Regions from separate parts of the Janibacter zhangyanbonis genome, predicted to be linked through region 2. Evidence: predicted binding sites of a transcription regulator. Region 2 holds the regulator's gene; each other region holds the start of a gene.
The links. The regulator LexA, encoded in region 2, represses DNA repair genes until DNA is damaged. The targets are predictions, from matches to a motif close to TCGAACANNTGTTCGA.

Region 1 (7,037 bases), 1.4 Mb from region 2:
CAGCCGCGCAGCTTCGCCGCGCTCCGCTCGGGTGCCAGGTCCAGCCGCCGCAGCAGCTGCGCGTTGAGCGCGACGACGATCGTCGAGAGCGACATCAGCATCGCGCCGACGCTCATCGGCAGGACGAAGCCGACCGGGGCGAGCAGGCCGGCGGCCAGCGGCACGGACAGCAGGTTGTAGCCGGCAGCCCACCAGAGGTTCTGCTTCATCTTGCGATAGGTCTCGCGCGAGAGGTCGATGACCGACAGGACCGAGCGCGGGTCGGAGCTGGCGAGCACGACTCCGGCAGAGCCGATCGCGACGTCGGTGCCCGCGCCGATCGCGAGGCCGACGTCGGCCTGCGCGAGGGCTGGGGCGTCGTTGACGCCGTCGCCGACCATGGCGACCTTCCTCCCTTCGTCCTGCAGCTGCGCGACCTGGACTGCCTTGTCCTGCGGACGCACGCCGGCGAGGACGCGGTCGATGCCGAGCTCGGCGCCGACGGACTCGGCGACCGCCTGCGCGTCGCCGGTGATCATGACGACCTGGGCGCCGACGGCGTGCAGCGCGTCGACGGCTTCGCGGGACTCGGGGCGGATCTCGTCGGCGAGGCGCAGCGCCCCGATCACGTCACCGTCGGCGAGGACGTGGAGGATGATCGAGCCCTCCTCCCGCCAGGCGTCGGCGACGGGCAACTCACCGAGAGAGTGCTGCTCGAGCAGGTAGGGGCCGCCGACCTCGACGGTCTCGCCGCCGACCTCGGCCCTGACCCCGACCGCCGGCGACGAGGTGAAGCCGCTCGCGGACGGCACCGTCAGCCCGCGGCGCTCGGCCGCGCCGACGATGGCCCGGGCGAGCGGGTGCTCGCTGTCGGCCTCGGCGGCCGCTGCCAGCGCGAGGACCTCCCCTTCGTCACGCCCATGGGCCTCGATGCCGGTGACCGTGGGCTCGCCGCGCGTCAGCGTGCCGGTCTTGTCGAAGAGCACCGTGTCGACCGTGCGCATCGACTCCAGCGCGAGCCGGTCCTTGACGAGCACGCCTGCGCGAGCGGCGCGCTCGGTGGCGATCGAGACGACGAGCGGGATCGCCAGGCCGAGTGCGTGGGGGCAGGCGATGACGAGGACGGTGATCGTGCGCACGACCGCGTCGTCGGGCATGCCGAGCAGCGTCCACACGACCGCCGTGATGATCGCGGCCCCGAGGGCGAACCAGAAGAGCCAGGCTGCGGCGGTGTCGGCGATGCGCTGTGCGCGGGAGGAGGAGGCCTGGGCCTCGGTCACGAGCTTCTGGATGCCGGCCAGGGCGGTGTCGTCACCGGTGGCGGTGACCTCGACGCGCAGGCCGGAGTCGGTGGCCACGGTGCCCGCGACGACGGTGTCGCCGACCTCGCGACGCACCGTGCGCGACTCGCCGGTGACCATCGACTCGTCGATGCTCGCCGACCCCTCGACGACCCGCCCGTCAGCGGGCATGGATGCGCCGGGCCGGACCACGACGACGTCACGCACCGCCAGGGACGAAGGGGGGACCGTCACGATCTCGTCGCCCTCCACGCGCTCGGCCTCGTCGGGCAGCAGCGCGGCGAGCGAGTCGAGGGCGGAGGTGGTCTGGGCCAGGGAGCGCATCTCGATCCAGTGGCCGAGCAGCATGATGACGACGAGCAGGGCCAGCTCCCACCAGAAGCTCAGCTCGTGGTGCAGCAGTCCGAGGCTCGCGCCCCACGACGAGACGAAGGCGACGGTGATCGCCAGCGCGATGAGCAGCATCATCCCGGGCTTGCGGGAGCGGATCTCGTCGACGGCGCCGGTGAGGAAGGGGCGCCCGCCCCAGGCGTACATCACGGTGCCGATGACCGGAGAGATCCAGGTCGTCCAGTCGTCGTGCGGCAGGTCGTAGCCGATGAGGTCGGCGAACATCGCGTCGAAGCAGACGACCGGCACGGCCAGCACGAGCATGATCCAGAAGAGCCGGCGGAACTGCGCGACGTGGTCGCCGTGGCCCGCGTGCCCCATGTGCCCAGAATGCTCGTGGGACTCGTGGCCGGGCTTCGTGTGCTCGTGGTGCTTCGTGTGGTCGGTGCTCATACTCAGTGAACCTATACCCCAGGCGGGTATGTTCCCGCCCAACGGTCGCCCACAGTCGGTCCATGAGAATCCGTTGAATCCACAGGGGTTCAGGGGGTTCCCATCAGCCTCTATCGAACGTATGATCGAAGCACGTCAGAGGCGACGCAGTGGGGGGATCTGGGGCTCGTGTCGGGCCTGCGGGACTCGGTGCGGGCCCTGACGATCGCCGCCCTCGAGGTGCCGGATCTGTGGCGGGCGCCGGACGGGGAGCTGGCCGACGGGTTGGCTGCGATCGGTCGGGCGCGGGCGGTGCTCGAGGCGGCCGAGGTGGCGTTGGTGCGTGAGGGCATCTCGCGGGGTGTGCCGCAGCGGGAGTCGTGGTCGGACGCCGACTGGGTCGGGGTGAGTGAGGGTCGGTCGGCGCCGCGACCGGCGGTGCGTCATGTGGCGTCGGTGGTGCGGGTGGCCAGGGCGGGTCTGCGGGCCCAGTCCGCGCTCGTCGACCATGCCGCGACGGACGAAGGCGGCGACCCGCAGTCGCAGGTCGAGGACCCGCAGGCGGTTGGGGATGAGCAGCCTTGGGCCGACCGGTCATCGCCGGCTGGGCTCGCGGAGGTGGTCGACTGCCTCGGGGCCGGGGAGCTCCCGCTGGGCAAGGCCGATCAGCTCGTCCGGTTCCACGAGGGGGTGTGTCGGGTGGCCGACCCGGACCTGCTGGCGGCCGACCTGGGGATCTTGCTGGGGCAGGCCAAGGACGACGTGATCAGAACGGGTCCGCAGGGTCGAGTCAGCCAGAGGGTGGACGGGCTGACCGAGCGCGAGCTGGCGGCGGCGATCACCCAGACGACACGAATGCTGCGTCCGGCCAAGGACCTCGCGGCGGATGACGAGCGGGCGCGGTCGGCGCGGTCGTTGACGAGTCACACCGATGCCAGCGGGCTGACGCGCTACAAGCTGGTGCTCGACGCGGAGGGCGCGGCGATGATCGACGCGGCGGTGGCGGGCTTGTCGAAGCCGGTCAAGGGTCCGGACGGTGAGCGTGACCCGCGGTCACCGGCGCGGCGGCGGGCCGATGCCCTGGTGACGGTTGTGGGTCGTGGGGTGTCCAGCCCGGGCGAGGTGGGCACGAGCGACAAGGCGCAGGTCATGGTGACGATCTCGATGGCCTCGTTGCTGACGGTCACGGACGGGATCTGCGGTGTCTGTGGCTCTCCGGGGGTCGGCGGACGCGGTTTCGCAGGGCAGCTGGGTGCTGGTGGTGTGGCCGGTGGTGGTCACGCCGGCGGGGTCACGGCCTCGGGGGCGGTGCTGTCGCCGGTGAGCGTGCGCAAGCTGGCCTGCGAGGCGGGGGTCATCCCGGTGGTGCTCGGTGGTGACGGCGAGCCGCTCGAGCTGGGCCGGGCCACGCGGTTCTTCACGCCGGGGCAGAAGCGGTTGTTGTGGTTGCGGGACGGAGGTTGCACCTTCCCGGGGTGCACGATGCCCGCGCACTGGACCGACGCGCACCACGTGCAGTACTGGTCGCTGGGTGGGCGCACGGACATCGGCAATGCGGCGCTGCTGTGCGAGCGGCACCACACCCGAGTGCACCAGCAGGAGCTGACCTGCACGATCCGCGACGACGGGGTGACCTGGCACCTGTAGCCACCCCGCCCCGCGCCCGACCCCGGTCCGGGTCGGGCGCCTCCGCACGCCCCGGACCCGAGTTGGGGGGGCAATGACGTCGCATTTCCTTCAGGTCGTGCGAAGTCGGGGCCGGAGCCTGCATTGCCCAATGGCAATGCAGAACTGGGGCGGGTGGAGGCTGCATTGCCCAACGGCAATGCAGAGTCATGACCCGGACCGCGACCGGCTGCCCCCTTCGCCGTGCCCGACGGTGCGGTGCGGTCCTACGCCGCTGTGGACGCGCAACGGGCGTCCGGGCCGAGTGGCCCGGGCGCCCGTTGCAGGGCGTCCTGCGGAAGGACTCAGTCGGTGACGGTGAACTCGATCGTCTCGGAGCTCACCCGACCGGTGCGGTCGGTGCTCGTCACCTTCGCGGTGTGCTCACCGGCGGCCAGGTCGGCGGGCAGCTCGAGGCGCCACAGGTGCATGCCGCTCTCGGCGACGCTGCCGCCGTGGACCAGCTGCTCCTGCGCGGCGACCGGGTCGGACCACAGGGCGCCGACCTTCTTGGCCTCGCCCTGCATCGCCTGGGTGCGCTCGGCCCCCTTCGCCTCGCCGCCGTCGAGCTCGACGTCGACCTCGGTGCCGGTCGACCCGGCGAAGACATTGGCCGTCAGGTAGGTGCCGTCGGCGAGGTCCGCCGCCGAGACCTCGGTGGGCCGCTCGAAGGCCGCGGCCTTGCCGACCTTCGACCGGTTGGCGTCGAACCAGCCGCGGTAGCGCGGCGAGTTGACCCCGAGCGCGAGCTGGACGCCGTCGTCCTCACCGGTGACGGTGAAGCGGTCGGTCGTCGACTGCGGCCGCGACTCCAGCGTGAGCACGCCGGGGCGGGCGCCGTCGCGCTGCAGGGCCGTCGGGTAACCGTCCTCGGTCACCCGACCGGAGTACCAGTCACCCGAGATCGCACCGGCGGTGATGTGGTCGAAGGGCAGCTCGTCGACCCCCCATGTCTTCGTCCAACCCTCGGTCGAGTCGCCCTCGCGCATGAACTCGGTCGTGTGGCTGTGGCCGCCGAAGGCGACCGCGTCGCGGTCCCCGACGATCTCGTGGATCTCCTTGATCTCCTTGACCTGGTGGCGCGTCTGCGACTGGTCGTTGTAGTTGAGCAGCGGGATGTGCGCGGCGAGCACGACGGTCTTGTCCTTGGGCGTCGCGGCGATGTCCTGCCGCAGCCACTCGAGCTGGTCCTCGCCCAGACCGCCGGTGTAGTCCTCGCCGTCGCGGTACTGCACGGAGTCGAGCGCCACGACGTGCAGGTTGCCCACGTCGTAGGAGTAGTAGTCGGCGCCGAACTGCGAGCGGTAGGTGTCGAAGCGGTTGTCGCTGTCGGCCGCGTCGTAGTCGAGGTCGTGGTTGCCGGGCAGCAGTCGGGCGGGGCCGTTGATCATCGAGGTGAGCTCGCGCGTGCGCGGGTAGAGCGAGAGGTCGTCGCCGACGATGTCACCGAGGAAGAGCGCCCCGCACGAGCCGTAGTCGTTGCGCGCGGCAAGGTCGGCGAAGGCGCCGTCACGGGCGTAGCCGACTTCCTCCTCGTCGTAGGTCTGGACGTCGCCGGCCATGATGCAGCTCTGCTGCGGCTTCTTCGTCGCGGCGGAGCGCGCGAGAGGGAAGTTCACGGCCTCGGGCGCCGCGCCGGTGGGCTCGATGCCGCCGTACTTCAGCTCCGGCGAGCCCTCGGGCAGGTGGACGTAGCTGAACTGCGCGATGTTGTCCCCGTCCACCGGCACGGCGTAGCCGGCCGGCTGGGTGACGAAGACATTGGTGTTGTCGTCGACGGCCACCTCGTAGCGGCCCTTGGCGTCGGTCCGCACGACGTCGCGGCCGTTGGAGACGGCGACGCCCTTGATGCCGCGCTCGCCGCGGTCCTGGGTGGAGTTCTTGTTGCGGTCGTCGAAGACGACGCCGTCGACGGTCCGCTTGCTCTCGTCGTGGCCGGGGACGACCTCGACCTGTCCCGTCCAGGTGGCGTCACCTCCCTTCGACCCGGACGAAGGGGGGACCGCTGCATTGGTCGTGGGGGCCGCGATGGCGGCGGTCAGGGTCAGCGCCAGGGCGCCGGTGGCGACGGAAGGGAGGATGCTGGGTGCCTTGAGGGAGATCACGGGCTTCCTTCGGTGTGGGGTGCGGCCGCGTGCCGCGGCCGCACCCGAGGCTGGCAACCGGCAGTGAACCACCCGTGAGCCGCAGGACGAGCGGCGGCGGCCTGCGGCGTCACGGCCGGTGAACTCCCCGCAAGGAAATGGTCAGGACACGTGAAGGAGCGCGACATGGGCACGGACCTCTTTGCCGGGGTCGCGGTGAGCGACCTGCCGCGGGCGACCGACTGGTACGAGCGACTCCCCAGTGGGCCCGTCGGCGGCGCCTGCGACTGGCCGAGATCGCCGAGCGCACCGTCATCGTCGACCTGAGGTCGGGGACGACGACGCAGGAGCTGTGGCGCGGGGCCGAGCAGGTGCCGCACTTCATCGAGTCGAGCGATGTCGTCGGCTGGCTCGACCTCATCGCGGCGGGCCGGGGCGTGGGCATCACGGCGTCGGCCACCGCAGACCACCACCCCGGTCCGGGTGTCGTCTACCGCCCGGTGACCGACGGTCCGCGGATCCCGGTGCGGCTGGCCTGGTGGCGCGACGCGCGGCCGCGCGGCCTCGACGACCTCGTCGACGCGGTGACCGCGCGCTGCGCGGGGGTCTGACGCGACCGTCAGGCGGTGACGTCCTCGAGCCAGGCCGACAGGGCCTGCCGGCTGGCGGCGGTGAGGTCGTGCCCACCCGGCTCGCGCAGCGCCGTCGTCGTGGCGCCGGACTCGCCGGTGAGGTAGTCCCACGTCCGGTCGAGAAGTTCGCGGGGGATGACCTGGTCGGTGTCGCCCTGGATGACGAGCGTCGAGGTGCCCGCGAGTCGCTCCGGCGTGGTCGGCAGGCCCGCGTCGAAGGGCATCGTCGCGAAGAGGATCGCCCCGCCCACGAAGCGCTGGGGGTCGGCCAGCAGGAGCCCGCCGGCGAAGGCGGCGCCACCGCTGAATCCGACGAGCACCACGGGGCGGCCCTCCGGGGCCACGTCGTCGAGCCAGGCGCGAAACCACGCCATGGTCGCGGCGAGTGACTCGGCGACCGGACGGCCGATGCCACGGTTGGCGAACCACGCGAAGCCCCCACCCTCGGCGATCGGTGCGCGCACCGCAGCGTATTGCAGGCCCTGCGGCAGATGGGGAGCGAGCGAGATGATCTCGCCCTCGTGCGACCCGCGGCCGTGCAGCAGCACGACGAGCGGCGCGTCGGGATCGCTCGGTCCGTGGGTGACGACGACGGGCTCGGGGAAGGTGTGGGT
Region 2 (7,037 bases):
CGGCGCCCCCCACGGCGAAGCTCGTGGTCTGCGAGGTGCGACGCTTCGGCAGGCGACGACGCAGCGGGCGGTACTCGACGACCTTCTCCGGCTCGGCCGCAGCGGCCGAGGCACCGGCCTTGGCCTCCTTGGCGGTGGACCCGCCGTCGGAGAGCGGCTGCCCGACCTTGCAGTTGTCGCGGTAGACCGCGAGCGCCTTCAGGCCGAGCTTCCAGCCCTGCATGTAGACGTCCTCGATCTCCTCGACCGTGGCCGACTCCGGCAGGTTGACCGTCTTGGAGATGGCACCGGAGAGGAAGGGCTGAACCGCGGCCATCATGCGCACGTGGCCCATCGGCGCGATCGCCCGCGCACCCATGGCGGTGTCGAAGACCTCGTAGTGCTCGGGCTTGAGGCCCGGGGCGTCGATGACGTGACCCTTGTCGGCGATGTACTCGACGATCGCCTCGATGGTCTCCTCGGTGTAGCCGAGCTTCTTGAGCGCACGCGGGATCGTCAGGTTGACGATCTGCATCGAGCCGCCGCCGACGAGCTTCTTGAACTTCACGAGCGAGAAGTCGGGCTCGATGCCGGTGGTGTCGCAGTCCATCATGAAGCCGATGGTCCCGGTCGGGGCGAGCACCGACGCCTGGGCGTTGCGGTAGCCGTTCTTCTCACCCGTCTTGACGACCGCGTCCCAGGCCTTCGTGGCGTAGGCGTGGATGTCCTTGTCCATGGTGTGCATGGTGCGGATCTGGTCGTTGGCCGCCTGGTGCTTGCGCATGACGCGCTTGTGGGCGTCGGCGTTGCGGGCGTAGCCGTTGTACGGGCCGACGATCCCGGCGATCTCCGCGGAGCGCTTGTAGGACGCACCGGTGAGCAGCGAGGTGATCGCGGCGGCGAGCGCACGGCCACCGTCGGAGTCGTAGCCGTGGCCGGTCGCCATGAGCAGCGCGCCGAGGTTGGCGTAGCCGATGCCCAGCTGGCGGTAGTCACGCGTCGTCGCGCCGATCGACTCGGTCGGGAAGTCCGCGAAGCAGATCGAGATGTCCATCGCGGTGATGACCAGCTCGGCGACCTTCTGGAAGCGCTCGGCGTCGAAGGTGTCGTCGTCCTTGAGGAACTTCAGCAGGTTGAGCGAGGCGAGGTTGCACGAGGAGTTGTCGAGCGACATGTACTCGCTGCACGGGTTGGACGCGGTGATCCGACCGGTCTCCGGGTTGGTGTGCCAGTCGTTGATCGTGCCGTCGTACTGGATGCCCGGGTCGGCGCACTCCCACGCGGCCTTGGCGATCTTGCTCATCAGCTCGCGGGCGTCGACGGACTCGATGACCGAGCCGTCCATGCGGGAGGTCAGGCCGAAGTCGGTGCCCTCCTCGACGGCGCGCATGAACTCGTCGGTGACGCGCACCGAGTTGTTCGCGTTCTGGTACTGCACCGAGGTGATGTCGGCGCCACCGAGGTCCATGTCGAAGCCGGCGTCGCGCAGGGCGCGGATCTTGTCCTCCTCGCGCGCCTTCGTCTCGACGAACTCCTCGATGTCCGGGTGGTCGACGTCCAGGACGACCATCTTGGCCGCGCGGCGGGTCGCGCCACCGGACTTGATGGTGCCCGCGGAGGCGTCGGCACCGCGCATGAAGGACACCGGACCGGAGGCGGTGCCACCGGAGGAGAGCAGCTCCTTGGAGGAGCGGATGCGGGAGAGGTTGAGGCCGGCGCCGGAGCCGCCCTTGAAGATGAAGCCCTCCTCCTTGTACCAGTTGAGGATCGAGTCCATCGAGTCGTCGACCGAGAGGATGAAGCAGGCGCTGACCTGCTGCGGGCTCGCGGTGCCGACGTTGAACCACACGGGCGAGTTGAAGCTGAAGATCTGGTGCAGCAGCGCGTAGGTCAGCTCGTGCTCGAAGATCTCCGCGTCGGTGTCCGTCGCGAAGTAGCCGTGCTCCTTGCCCGCCTTGACGTAGGTGAGCACGACCCGGTCGATGAGCTGCTTGAGGCCCGCCTCGCGCTCCGGCGAGCCGACCGCACCCCGGAAGTACTTCGTCGTGACGATGGTCGAGGCGTTGACCGACCAGAAGTCGGGGAACTCGACCCCACGCTGCTCGAAGATCGTCGCGCCGGTCTTCCAGTTCTGCTGGACGACGTCACGCTTCTCCCAGGTGACCTCGTCGTAGGGGTGGACGCCCTCGGTCGTGTGGATGCGCTCGATCGTCAGGCCCTTGGTGCGGGACCCGCGACGGGCGCTGGACTTGCCGGCGGTCTCGGTCATGCTGCTTCTCCTCGATCCGTGTGGTGACGGTCTGCTGCTGGTCGGTGTGGAGTGCTGTGTCAAACGGTGTCACCGGGTACCGACAGCCCACTCGCTGGCGGCACCCGGGGGGTCTCTAGGTGGCGGTCGCGTGCTCGGCACGCAGGCGCTCGATGGCGGTCTCGAAGTCCTCGAGCGAGTCGAAGGACTGGTAGACCGACGCGAAGCGCAGGTACGCGACCTCGTCGAGCTCGCGCAGCGGCGGCAGGATCGCCATGCCCACCTCGTGGGCGTCGATCTCGGCGCTGCCCTGCGAGCGGATGCTCTCCTCCACGCGCTGGGCGAGGATGGCGAGCTGGTCCTCGGTGACCGGGCGGCCCTGGCAGGCCTTGCGGACACCGGCGAGCACCTTGGCCCGGCTGAAGGGCTCGGCCGCACCCGAGCGCTTGGTGACGGTCAGGCTGGCGCTCTCCAGGGTGGTGAAGCGCCGGCTGCACTCGGGGCACTGACGGCGGCGCCGGATGGCGCTGCCGTCCTCCGTCGTGCGGCTGTCGATGACCCGGGAGTCGGTGTGACGGCAGAACGGGCAGTGCACGCCGTGCTCCCTTCGCTCGTGCGTCCTGTGGACGGTGCGGTGGACGAGTCTGGGGATGGAACCCCATCACCTGTGGAGAACTGGCCTCATCCTGTGCACTAGATGTGGACGAATGACAACCGTGTAACCACTAGATGTAGTGACCATTAGAACCCTCTGTGAGCCTCCACGCAAGTCCCCCACGTGAACTGTCGACGAACGGCACATCGGCCGCCCCCGCATGCTGCGGAGACGGCCGATGGCTGGCCCGGGCCGGGTCGAAGGGCCCGGGTGTCAGGGGCGCCTCACGGCGCGGGGATGGTGAGCACCTGGCCCGCGTGGACGTGGCTCGTCGACAGGTCGTTGGTCACCTGGAGGCGGGCGACCGCCTCGCGGGTGGGCAGCTGGGGGAGCTCGGCCTCGGCGATCTGCCCGAGGGTCTGCCCCGGCTCGACGGCCACCTGCTGCGGGGTGGTCGCCGGACCGCCGAAGGCGACCGTGGCGCCGGCGACGCTCGCGACGAGCACGGTGGTCACGGTGATCGCCAGGCGCCCGCGACGGGTCAGACGAAGGGAGGTCGTCGCCCGCTCCGGGACGGCATCACCGGTGGGCACGGAGACGAGGTGACGCGAGCGCGCGGGGCGCGCCGGGCGCACGTCGATGCGGGCGGGGGCGGCGGTGAGAGCGGTCATGCGGTCCTCCTCGTGGCGGCTCTGTCGAACCGGTGTTCGATAGAACGTCTGTACGATGTCTAGCACGGGTGTTCGAAGGAAATCAACAACACGCTCGAACAGATGTTTGAAATGCCTGTTCGATCGGCCTACTGTCGGTCACAGCGAGAAGTTGACCAGCGACCACCGACAACGGTGTCGCGGCGGACGCACGAAGGGGTCGAGATGGGCGACGAGGACAACATCCACCAGCTCCCGCAGCGGGACACCGGCGACGGGCTGACCGTGCGCCAGCGCAAGGTGCTCGAGGTGATCCGCAATGCCGTCGCCACCCGCGGCTACCCGCCGAGCCTGCGCGAGATCGGCGAGCTCGTGGGCCTCACCTCCCCCAGTTCGGTCGCCCACCAGCTCTCCTCCCTGGAGCGCAAGGGCTACCTGCGTCGCGACCCCAACCGCCCCCGCGCGATCGAGGTCATCTCCCCCGACGACCAGCCCTCCCCGACCGACCCCGGGTCGGTCGCTGACATGGCCGGCATGCGCGGTGGCGCCAGTGCCGACGACGAGGCCGTCGACCCGACCGGCTCCGGCGACGAGCGCCCCGAGGCGAGTTACGTGCCCGTCCTGGGTCAGATCGCCGCCGGCGTCCCGATCACCGCCGAGGAGGTCGTCGACGACGTCTTCCCGCTGCCGAAGCAGATCGTCGGCGAGGGCTCGCTCTTCCTGCTCAAGGTCGTCGGTGACTCGATGATCGACGCCGCGATCTGCGACGGCGACTGGGTCGTCGTGCGGCAGCAGCCGAGCGCGGACAACGGCGACATCGTCGCGGCGATGCTCGACAACGAGGCGACGGTCAAGACCTTCAAGCGCACGGACGGCCACGTGTGGCTGCTCCCCCACAACCCCGCCTTCGACCCCATCGACGGCGACCACGCGACGATCCTCGGCAAGGTCACCGCGGTGCTGCGGCGTCTCTGACGCCCACCTCCACGAGGTCGACGAGGGAGCGAAGGGAGTCCCCCAGCTCCCCGTCGACGCGGTGGTCGACGAGGTCGTCGCCGCGGGTGGGACCGCGGGTGATGAGCGAGACCGGGATCCCGCGCTTCGCGGCGTGCCGCACGAAGCGCAGCCCCGACATCACCTGCAGCGAGCTGCCGAGCACGAGCAGGCTCGGCGCCGCGTCGACGAGGTCGAAGCAGTGCTGCACGAGCGGCTTGGCGACCGCTCCGCCGAAGAAGACGACGTCCGGCTTGAGCATGTCGGTCCCGCACCGCTCGCACTCCGGTGCGACGAAGCGCTCGACGTCGACGGTCTCGAGCCGCACGTCGCCGTCCGGCCGGATCTCGTCGCTGTCGACGTCGAAGCCCGGGTTCTGCGCCGCCATCCGCGCATCGAGCGTGGGCCGGTCGATGCGCGCCCCGCACGCGAGGCAGACGACCTCGACGAGGTTGCCGTGCAGCTCGACGACATCGTGGGTCCCGGCGGCCTGGTGCAGGCCGTCGACGTTCTGCGTGATGACCGGACCCACGGCCCCGAGCTCCTGCAGCCGGGTCACGAGGTGGTGCGCGGCATTGGGCCGCGCCGCGTGGAACCGCCGCCACCCGACGAAGCTGCGCGCCCAGTAGCGCTGTCGCGCCGAGCTGCTCCCGACGAACTCCGACAGGTGCATCGGGGTCACTCGCCGCGTCCCGTCCGGGCCCCGGTAGTCGGGGATCCCGCTCTCGGTCGACATGCCGGCCCCGGTGAGCACGAGGGCCGGCCCGTGGCGCAGCACCCTCGCGATCTGCTCGACCCGATCGACGTCGTCTGGCATGCCTCGATCCTAGGTCGGCGCGACGACCTACGATGGGCCCCATGATCGACGCCGCTGGGCTGCGCGTGATGCGGGCCATCGCCGATGAGGGCAGCTTCACCGCCGCTGCCCTCGCGCTCGGCTACTCGCAGCCCGCGGTCTCCCAGATGGTCAAGCGCCTCGAGCAGCGCACCGGCACCGTCCTCGTCGAAAAGGTCGGTCGCTCCGTGCGGCTCACCGAGGCCGGCGCCGTCCTCGCCCGCCACGCCACCCCCGTGCTCGCCGCTCTCGACGCCGCCGAGGAGGAGGTCGCCGCGATCGCCGGGCTGCGCTCGGGTCGGGTGCGGCTCATGGCCTTCCCGTCGTCGTCGGTGACGCTCGTCCCCCGCGCCCTGGCGGCGGTCCGCGCCGAGCACCCCGACCTGTCCGTGCAGTTCACCGAGGCCGAGCCGCCGGAGTCGCTCGCGGCCCTGCGGGCCGGCGAGGTCGACCTCGCCGTCGCCTTCTCCTACGACGGCAGCGAGCTGGCCCGGGGCGAGGACCTCGAGGGCTTCGTCGTGCACCCGCTGCTCGACGAGGAGGTGCGCGTGGCCTTGCCGCGTCACCACCCGCTCGCCGACCACGAGGTCGTCTCGATGACCGACCTCACCGACGACGAGTGGATCGCCGGCTGCGCCCGCTGCCGCGGACACCTGCTCAAGATCGCCCACGACGCCGGCTTCGCGCCCAAGGTCGCCTTCGAGACCGAGGACTACGTCGCCGTTCAGGGCTTCGTCGCCGCCGGTCTGGGCGTCGCCCTGATCCCCGACCTCATCCGGGCGGCGACGTCCAACGACGACGTCGTCATCCGCCCCCTCGACCCGCAGACCCGGCGCCGGATCCACGTCGTGACGACGGAGGACCTGCTCAAGGTGCCGGCAGTGGCGACGACGCTCGAGGCGCTGACCGCGGCGGCAGAGACGTCGCTGCCGGCATAGGCACCGTCCAGTCGCGCCACTGCGCGAGGATCTCCTGCGGCCGGTCCGAGGCCACGATCACCACGCCCGGGTAGTCCTCGAGCAGCCGGCGCAGCAGCGCTCTCCCCTGCGTGCCCAGGTCGTCGTCGACGTGCTCCAGCAGGAGCAGCGCCGGTTCGCCGAGCATGGCGCGCGCCAGGTGCAGCCGGGCCCGCTCGTGCCGGGTGAGCGGCTCCCCACCACGACGAAGGGAGGTCCTCTCCCCTTCGGGGAGGGCGGCCACCCGGTCCGCGAGACCGACCGCCGCCAAGGCCGCAGTGCCCTCCTCAGCCGGGAGGTCGGGTCGGCGGTAGCGCACCGCCCGGGAGATCGGGCCACGCTCGAGCCTGGCCCCGGCCGCAGCATGGCCGACCCTCCGCCGACGGGTCTTCGGCCCGGTGACGGCGAGGTCCTTGCCGTCGACGCACAGGCTGCCCTCGCCCGAGCGACCGGGCACGGCGAGGGCGGCGAGCACCTCCCGGGCGTGGCCCGGCGAGGCCCCTCGCACGAGGATGCGCTCCCCCGGCTCGGCGACGAGGCCGGGCAGCTCGCGACCGTCGACCCGCAGCCCGCGCACGACGACGCGACCACCCGACGAGACCCCGGGGTCGACGACGGGCGCCGGCCGTGCCGGCCCGGGGACGTCGGCAGCCGACTCGGCGAGCAGAAGCGCGATGATCCGGCGGGCGGCACGGTGGTTCTGCCGGTACTCCACGATCCGGCCCGCGTCGCCGACGGGGCCGGTGACGATGCCGATGATCGTCAGCGCGACGGCGACGGT
Region 3 (7,037 bases), 1.1 Mb from region 2:
GCGCTCGCCGACGACCTCGAGCAGCTGACCGACGAGCAGTGGCGCACGGCCTCGCTCTGCGACGGGTGGAGCGTGCACGACGTCGCGGCGCACCTCGTCGCCAACGCGCTCGCCACCCCCTTCGGCCTCGTGCGGGGGATGGTGCGGGCTCGGGGCAACTTCGAGCGGATGACCCAGGAGGGCGTCGACCGGCACCGCGGGGCGACGCCCCGCGAGACGCTGCGCCGACTGCGTGAGGTGGCCGGTCGGCGGACCGGGCCGCCCACCCGGCTCGCCCCGCTCGAGAGCCGCCTCGTCGAGGAGGTCGTCCACGGCGAGGACATCCGGCGACCAGTCGGCATCGGGCACGACTACGCCCCCGAGGCGGTCGAGGGCGCGCTGCGCTACCAGGCGCGCACGCCCGCCGCCGTCGGCGGAGGTCGCGAGACCGTCGCGCGGGTGACGCTGCGGGCCACCGACCTCGACCTCACCCTCGGCGACGGACCCGAGGTGCGCGGGCCAGCCCTCGCCCTGCTGCTCGTGATCGCGGGGCGCGACGTGGCGATGGCGGATCTCGACGGCCCGGGGGTCGGCCTGCTCGAGGCGTGACCGACCCCGAGGAGGTCACCGCCCGTCGGCGATGATCTTCGCGATGTTGCGCTCGGCGAGCGCGGTGATCGTCAGCGAGGGGTTGGCCGTGCCGGTGCTGCCGGGGATGCCGGCACCGTCCATGACGTAGAGCCCGGGGTGGCCCTTGATCCGGCCGTAGGCGTCGGACGCCCGGCCGATGACGGCTCCGCCGAGCGGGTGCGCCGTGAAGCTCGTCCCGACGTCGGGCACGCCGAGGACGGGCACACCCACCCCGACGCCCGCGGCCTCGGCGACCTTGTTCTGCATCTCGCGCAGCGCCTCCTCGGACGCCTTGTTGCCGTCCTCCGGCCAGTCGACGATGACGTCGTCCTTCGCCGCGCTGTGGACGAACCTCGCGCGCTGCGGGTCCATGACCATGCCGAGCGAGCCGAGGATGCCGGCGTTGACCTGGACGCCGAGGGTGTACCAGTTCTCCATCCGGGCCGGCAGGTCGAGGCCCCTGTCGAGGATGGTCGACGCGGAGGGTGACCCCTGCGCCAGGCCCTTGGACAGCGAGATGAACTGCACCATGGCGGCGTCGCCGTTCGTGCCGAAGCCCTCGCCGACGGAGTCGTCGAGGCGCGGCAGGGTGCCCTCGGACCGGGCGCGGACGAGCAGCTCGGAGGTGCCGATGCTGCCGGCGCCGAGGACCAGCCGGTCGCAGGTGACCGTCCTGGACTCGAGGACATCGCCCGTGGGGTCGACGACGCGCAGGTCGACGGTGTAGCGGCCTCTGGCGTCCTGGCCGATGCGGTCGACGACGTGCCAGTGGTGCACGGTCACCCTGCCGGTGGCCTCGGCCTGCGGCAGGTAGTTGAGGGTCAGGTCCCACTTCGCGCCGTTGGCATTGCCGTAGTTGCTCTCGCCGATGGTGGCCGAGCGCCGCGAGCGGCCCTGCAGCTCGGCCCGCACGACGTCCCAGTCCCAGATGCCGTCGAGGGGGTCGGGGGTGTAGCCGGCCGCGCGAACGTTGGCGTCCCAGCGCCGGGAGTGGCCGAAGGGCGCGCTGTCGTAGATCTCCCGCGGCATCGGGGAGGCCCGGAGCATCCTGCGGGCCCTGGGGTACCAGGTGCGGTGCATCTCGGTCTGGCTCACCGTGTCCCCGAAGAGGTGCTCGAAGTACTCCTTCGGCGGCTCGAGGAGCACGCCGGTGAAGACGATCGAGCCGCCACCGACGGCCGCGCCTCGCCACACCCGCAGGTGCTCGTAGGTCGTGTCGTCGAGCACGCCGCCGAAGCGGTCGACCGGCTGCGGGATGCCGGCGAGGTTGGTGAAGGAGTGCTTGTGCCAGATGCCGCGACCGTCGAGCACCATGTCGCCGGGGTGGATGCGTCGCCACGGGTCCCGGGGCCAGCGGGAGCCGCGCTCGAGCATCGCGACGGTGGCGCCGGCCCGGCCGAGGCGAAGGGCGGCGACGCTGCCTCCGAAGCCGGTCCCGATGACGATGACGTCGGTGTGCGAGGCGATCTTCTTCGGTGCGCGGAAGACCTCGGGGACGGCGAGCCGGTGCTTGGCGTGGGCGAGCCGTTCGGTGGGCAGCGTGTCGTCGGTGCCTGGTGGCGTCGGGCTGGCGTGGGCGTTCGTGGCCGGCAGCGCGGTGAGTGCGGTGGCGGCGCCCGCCCCGGCGATGACGGCGCGGCGCGTGGGCTGTGCGGACATGGGGCTCCTCCTCGACGGAGTGCCACCCCGGGGCGCACCGCCATTGGTGTTCCGATGGCGAGAACCTACTCGCGGGTAGGGATCGTGCAGCGGGAAGCCTCACAGCGAGATGCCAGCGCGGCGTGCTGAGGTGTCGCCGTGCGCCGCCTCCCCGCCCTCCTCCTGCTGGCCGTCGTCGTGGCGAGCGGGCTTGCCCTGCAAGGGTTTCGTGACCTGCCGTGGACCGATGCGGCCGGCAGCATCCTCTACGCGATGGCGGCGGTCTTCTCCCTTCGCCTGGTGTGGCCGGGGCGAAGGGGGCCGCGTCCGCTCGTCGTCGCCGGGGTGGCCCTGGTGCTGTGCGTCCTCGTCGAGCTCGCCCAGCTGACCGGGCTGCCGGCGCGGGTGCCGGGGCTGCGGCTCCTCCTCGGGACGACGTTCGCCCCGGTCGACCTCCTCTGGTACGCGGTGGGCGCACTGGGAGGTGCCGGGGCGATGGTGCTGGTGGGACGTCTTCGTCCCTGAGGGGAGGCCGGGTCGGCTCAGTCCTCCGGCAGGGCCGCGAAGGTCTGCTTCATCTCGTTGTACCAACCGAGCGCCTTGCGGGGGCGGCGCCAGCGCTTCTTCATCTCGTCGCGGGCGGGCTGGTGCGCGGCGTCGCCGGCCTTCTCCATCGCCTTGAGGTGCTGGTCCTGGGCGTTGATGACGTCGTCGTGCGTCTCGCCTCGGTGAGCGAGGTCGCAGGGGCCACCGAGCTGCTGGCAGGTCATGGTCTTCATCGGGTGATCCTCTCGTGGTGGTCTCGTGGTGGTGACGATCGGGGACGTGCGGATGTGACCGGTGGGCCTCAGGAGGAGCGTCGGGTGTCCTCGCGCCGGGTGACACGCTCGAGCACCTCGGGCTCGGCGCGGAAGGTGACGCCCTGCACGACGCCGTCCACGACGTCGAAGTCGAAGAGCACCCTGGCCTCGCCACGGTGGAACCACGCGGCGCCGGGGCGCTCGTCGACGATCACGGCGAGGGCTGCGTGGGCGCTGCCGTTGAAGAACTCGGCGATCTCCCGCTGCCCGTCGACCCGCTCGGGCGTGCCGCTCGCGACGGCGGCGGCGTCGGCGGTGATCGTGGCGTCCGGTGCGAGCAGCCGCAGCAGGGAGTCGAAGTCGCCCTCGCGCGCGGCCGCCATGAAGGCGTCGACGACCGCCCAGTCCGCCCTGTCCGCCGCTGCCCCCGATCCCGGTGGTCTGGGTCCCACGTCCCGCGTGGGCGGTGCGACGAAGGAGCCTCGAGACCCGGAGCCCCGCCCCCGCACCTTCCCCCGCGCCCGCGAGGCGAGCTTGCGCGCCGCGACGGGTGTCGTGTCGAGGATCGCGCCGATGGTCGCGAAGTCGAAGCCGAAGCTGTCGTGCAGCACGAAGGCGACCCGCTCACCCGGCGTGAGGCGGTCGATGACGGCCTGCAGCGCGACCCCGACGGTGTCGGCCAGGACGACGTCGTCGGCGATGTCGGGAGCCGTGATGGTCGGCTCGATCTCGCTGTGCGGCACCGGAGTTCGTGACTTGAGCCGGTCGAGGCACAGGCGGGTGGTCACCGTCGTGAGCCAGGCGGGCAGCGACTCGATGTCGGTGTCCGTGCCGTGCAGTCGCAGCCATGCCTGCTGCACGACGTCCTCGGCCTCGGCGTGGTCGCCGAGGATGCGCGTCGCCAGGCCGACGAGCCGTGGGCGCTCCGCCTCGAAGTCCTCTGCCTGCTGTGCCGGGTCCATGACCGCTCCTCTCGGGTCGATGCTGTCACCGATCTGACGACACCGGCACCACGGATGTGACCGGGCCCGTCACGCCGGGCCCGGATAGCCTGACCGGATGCGTCTGAAGCCCGGCCGCCCGGACCTCGCCACCTACGCCTCACGCCTCGACGTCCCGGTCGCCGGGGAGGGTGCGCTGGCGGTGACCTTCATGGGTGTCTCGACGCTGCTCGTCCAGGACGGTGAGTCCGCCGTGATGACCGATGGGTTCTTCTCCCGGCCCGGTCTGCTCCAGGTGGGTCTGGGCAAGGTCGCGCCGTCCGTCGAGCGCATCGATGCCGCCCTGGACCGAGCCCTCGGCGATGCGGGCCTCGACGGGCTGGACGCGGTCGTCCCCGTCCACACGCACTACGACCACGCCCTCGACTCCGCCGTCGTCGCCGAGCGCACGGGTGCCCTGCTCGTCGGCGGCGAGTCGACGGCCAACCTGGGCGTCGGCGGAGGTCTCGACCGGGAGCGCATCCGGGTCATCGCCTCCGGCGACTCCGTGGAGTGCGGTGCCTTCTCCCTGACCTTCGTCGCATCGAGCCACTGCCCGCCGGATCGGTACCCGGGCGACATCGACGCCCCGGTGACCCCACCGGCCAGGGTCGGTGCCTATCGCTGCGGTGAGGCGTGGTCGATCCTGCTCACCCACCGCAGCGGCCGGACCGCCCTGCTGCAGGGGAGTGCCGGCCACGTGCCAAGCTCGCTCGTCGGCCACGTCGCAGAGGTCGCCTACCTGGGTGTGGGGCAGCTCGGGGTGCAGTCCCAGGAGTACATCGAGGCCTACTGGGAGCACACGGTCCGCGCCGTGGGGGCCCGCCGGGTCGTGCTGACGCACTGGGACGACTTCTTCCGTCCGCTCGACCGACCGCTGCGCGCCCTGCCCTACGCGGGTGATGACGTGGACGTCACGATGAGCGTCCTCGGGCGCCTCGCCGACGAGGACGGCGTCGCCCTCCACCTGCCGCGGCTGTGGCGGCTCGAGGACCCCTGGGCGGGCCTCGGCGGCTGACGTCGCACGGGCCAGTTGTCCACAAGCTCGCGGCGAAGTTCCTTGAATTCACAGGGCTCAGAGGGTTCCCCAGGCCTCACGTCGAACGTATGATCGAAGCATGTCAGAGGCGACGCAGTGGGGGGATCTGGGGCTCGTGTCGGGCCTGCGGGACTCGGTGCGCGCCCTGACGATCGCCGCCCTCGAGATGCCGGATCTGTGGCAGGCGCCCGAGGAGGAGCTGGCCGACGGGCTGGCCGCGATCGGTCGGGCCCGGGCGGTGCTCGAGGCGGCCGAGGTGGCCCTCGTGCGCGAGGGCATCTCGCGGGGTGTGCCGCAGCGGCAGTCGTGGTCGGACACCGACTGGGTCGGGGTCAGCGAGGGCCGGTCGGCGCCGCGGCCGGCGGTGCGTCATGTGGCGTCCGTGGTGCGGGTGGCCAGGGCGGGTCTGCGGGCCGGCTCCGCGCTCGTCGACCCCACGCACGACGACGAAGGGGGCGGCGCCCCCCTTCGCCCGGAGGCACCCGAGCAGGTGGCTGGGGAGTCGGAGCCGGGAGCAGGGGAGTGGGGTGAGCGGCCGCCGCCGGCCGGCCTCGCCGGGGTGCTCGCCGACCTCGAGGGTGGCCAGCTGCCGCTCGGCAAGGCCGATCAGCTGGTGCGCTTCCACGACGGGGTGCGGCGGGTCGCCGACCCGGAGCTCCTGGAGGCGGACCTGGGGGTCCTGCTCGATGCAGCGCGTGACGAGGTCGTGCGCACCGGCCCGGGTGGGCGGATCTCGGCTCGGGTCCCGGGGCTCGACGAGCGCGGGCTGGCGACGGCGATCACGCAGACGACGCGGATGCTGCGTCCGGCCAAGGACCTCGCGGCGGATGACGAGCGGGCCAGGTCGGCGCGGTCGTTGACGAGTCACACCGATGCCAGCGGGCTGACGCGCTACAAGCTCGTGCTCGACGCCGAGGGCGCGGCGATCGTCGACGCGGCGGTGGCGGGGTTGTCGAAGCCGGTCAAGGGCCCCGACGGTGAGCGTGACCCGCGGCCCCCGGCGCGGCGCCGCGCCGATGCCCTGGTGACGGTCGTGGGTCGTGGGGTGTCCAGCCCGGGTGAGGTGGGCACGAGCGACAAGGCGCAGGTCATGGTGACGATCTCGATGACCTCGTTGCTGACGGCCACGGACGGGACCTGCGGGGTGTGCGGGTCCCGCCGACCGGGTGGCGCCTTCGGGCCGACCGGCATGCCCTTCAGCGACACGCATCCCTTCGGTCACCGCGCGGATCTCGGCGGCTGTGGCGACGCACCCGGCTCGAAGGGGGTCGGGCTGGGTGCCGGAGGAGTCGCCGGTGGCGGTCACGCCGGCGGGGTCACGGCCTCGGGCGCGGTGCTGTCCCCGGCGAGCGTGCGCAAGCTGGCCTGCGAGGCAGGGGTCATCCCGGTGATGCTCGGCAGTGACGGCGAGCCGCTCGAGCTGGGCCGCGCCACGCGGTTCTTCACCCCCGGGCAGAAGCGGTTGCTGTGGTTGCGGGACGGTGGCTGCACCTTCCCGGGGTGCACGATGCCCGCGCACTGGACCGACGCGCACCACGTGCAGTACTGGTCGCTGGGTGGGCGCACGGACATCGGCAATGCGGCGCTGCTGTGCGAGCGGCACCACACCCGAGTGCACCAGCAGGAGCTGACCTGCACGATCCGTGACGACGGGGTGACCTGGCACCTGTAGCCACCCCGCCCCGCGCCCGACCCCGGCCCGGGTCGGGCGCCTCCGCACGCCCCGCGTCCGAGTTCAACAGCCAGGGACGTCGCATTTTCCTTGAGGTCGTGCGAAGTCGGGGGAGGGGCGTCGCATTTCCTCAAGGTCGTGCGGCCCGCAGCCGGAGAGGAGCGCCCAACTCTGCAAGACCCTAGGGTCTTGCAGAGTTGTGCGCCCGGACTTGCCCGGCTACGCCCTTCGCTCGCAGGTGATGACCTGCACGCCGCTGGCGAGGCCGACGACGTCGACGGTCTCGAAGAGCGTGGGGG

Region 1: a site for LexA is predicted at 2,177-2,192, ahead of ACQBJO_RS16595 (HNH endonuclease signature motif containing protein). Genes of this name have one in related genera too.
Region 3: a site for LexA is predicted at 5,127-5,142, ahead of ACQBJO_RS00785 (HNH endonuclease signature motif containing protein). Genes of this name have one in related genera too.

Annotation. Positions count from the first base shown of each region.
Region 1 is NZ_CP191481.1:3,363,801-3,370,837, reverse strand. Features, by position in the region: gene ACQBJO_RS16600 (heavy metal translocating P-type ATPase) at 1-2,063, opposite strand, end outside; gene ACQBJO_RS16595 (HNH endonuclease signature motif containing protein) at 2,232-3,689, shown strand; gene ACQBJO_RS16590 (calcineurin-like phosphoesterase C-terminal domain-containing protein) at 4,013-5,812, opposite strand; gene ACQBJO_RS16585 (hypothetical protein) at 5,978-6,118, shown strand; gene ACQBJO_RS16580 (LysR substrate-binding domain-containing protein) at 6,073-6,402, shown strand; gene ACQBJO_RS16575 (alpha/beta hydrolase) at 6,411-7,037, opposite strand, start outside.
Region 2 is NZ_CP191481.1:1,258,496-1,265,532, reverse strand. Features, by position in the region: gene ACQBJO_RS06235 (vitamin B12-dependent ribonucleotide reductase) at 1-2,248, opposite strand, end outside; gene nrdR (transcriptional regulator NrdR) at 2,364-2,822, opposite strand; gene ACQBJO_RS06225 (LysM peptidoglycan-binding domain-containing protein) at 3,107-3,493, opposite strand; gene lexA (transcriptional repressor LexA) at 3,698-4,447, shown strand; gene ACQBJO_RS06215 (NAD-dependent protein deacetylase) at 4,422-5,282, opposite strand; gene ACQBJO_RS06210 (LysR family transcriptional regulator) at 5,324-6,238, shown strand; gene ACQBJO_RS06205 (ABC transporter transmembrane domain-containing protein) at 6,168-7,037, opposite strand, start outside.
Region 3 is NZ_CP191481.1:145,155-152,191, forward strand. Features, by position in the region: gene ACQBJO_RS00755 (maleylpyruvate isomerase family mycothiol-dependent enzyme) at 1-588, shown strand, start outside; gene ACQBJO_RS00760 (GMC oxidoreductase) at 604-2,268, opposite strand; gene ACQBJO_RS00765 (DUF2809 domain-containing protein) at 2,407-2,772, shown strand; gene ACQBJO_RS00770 (hypothetical protein) at 2,790-3,026, opposite strand; gene ACQBJO_RS00775 (sigma-70 family RNA polymerase sigma factor) at 3,095-4,009, opposite strand; gene ACQBJO_RS00780 (MBL fold metallo-hydrolase) at 4,107-5,045, shown strand; gene ACQBJO_RS00785 (HNH endonuclease signature motif containing protein) at 5,146-6,738, shown strand; gene ACQBJO_RS00790 (dihydrofolate reductase family protein) at 6,958-7,037, opposite strand, start outside.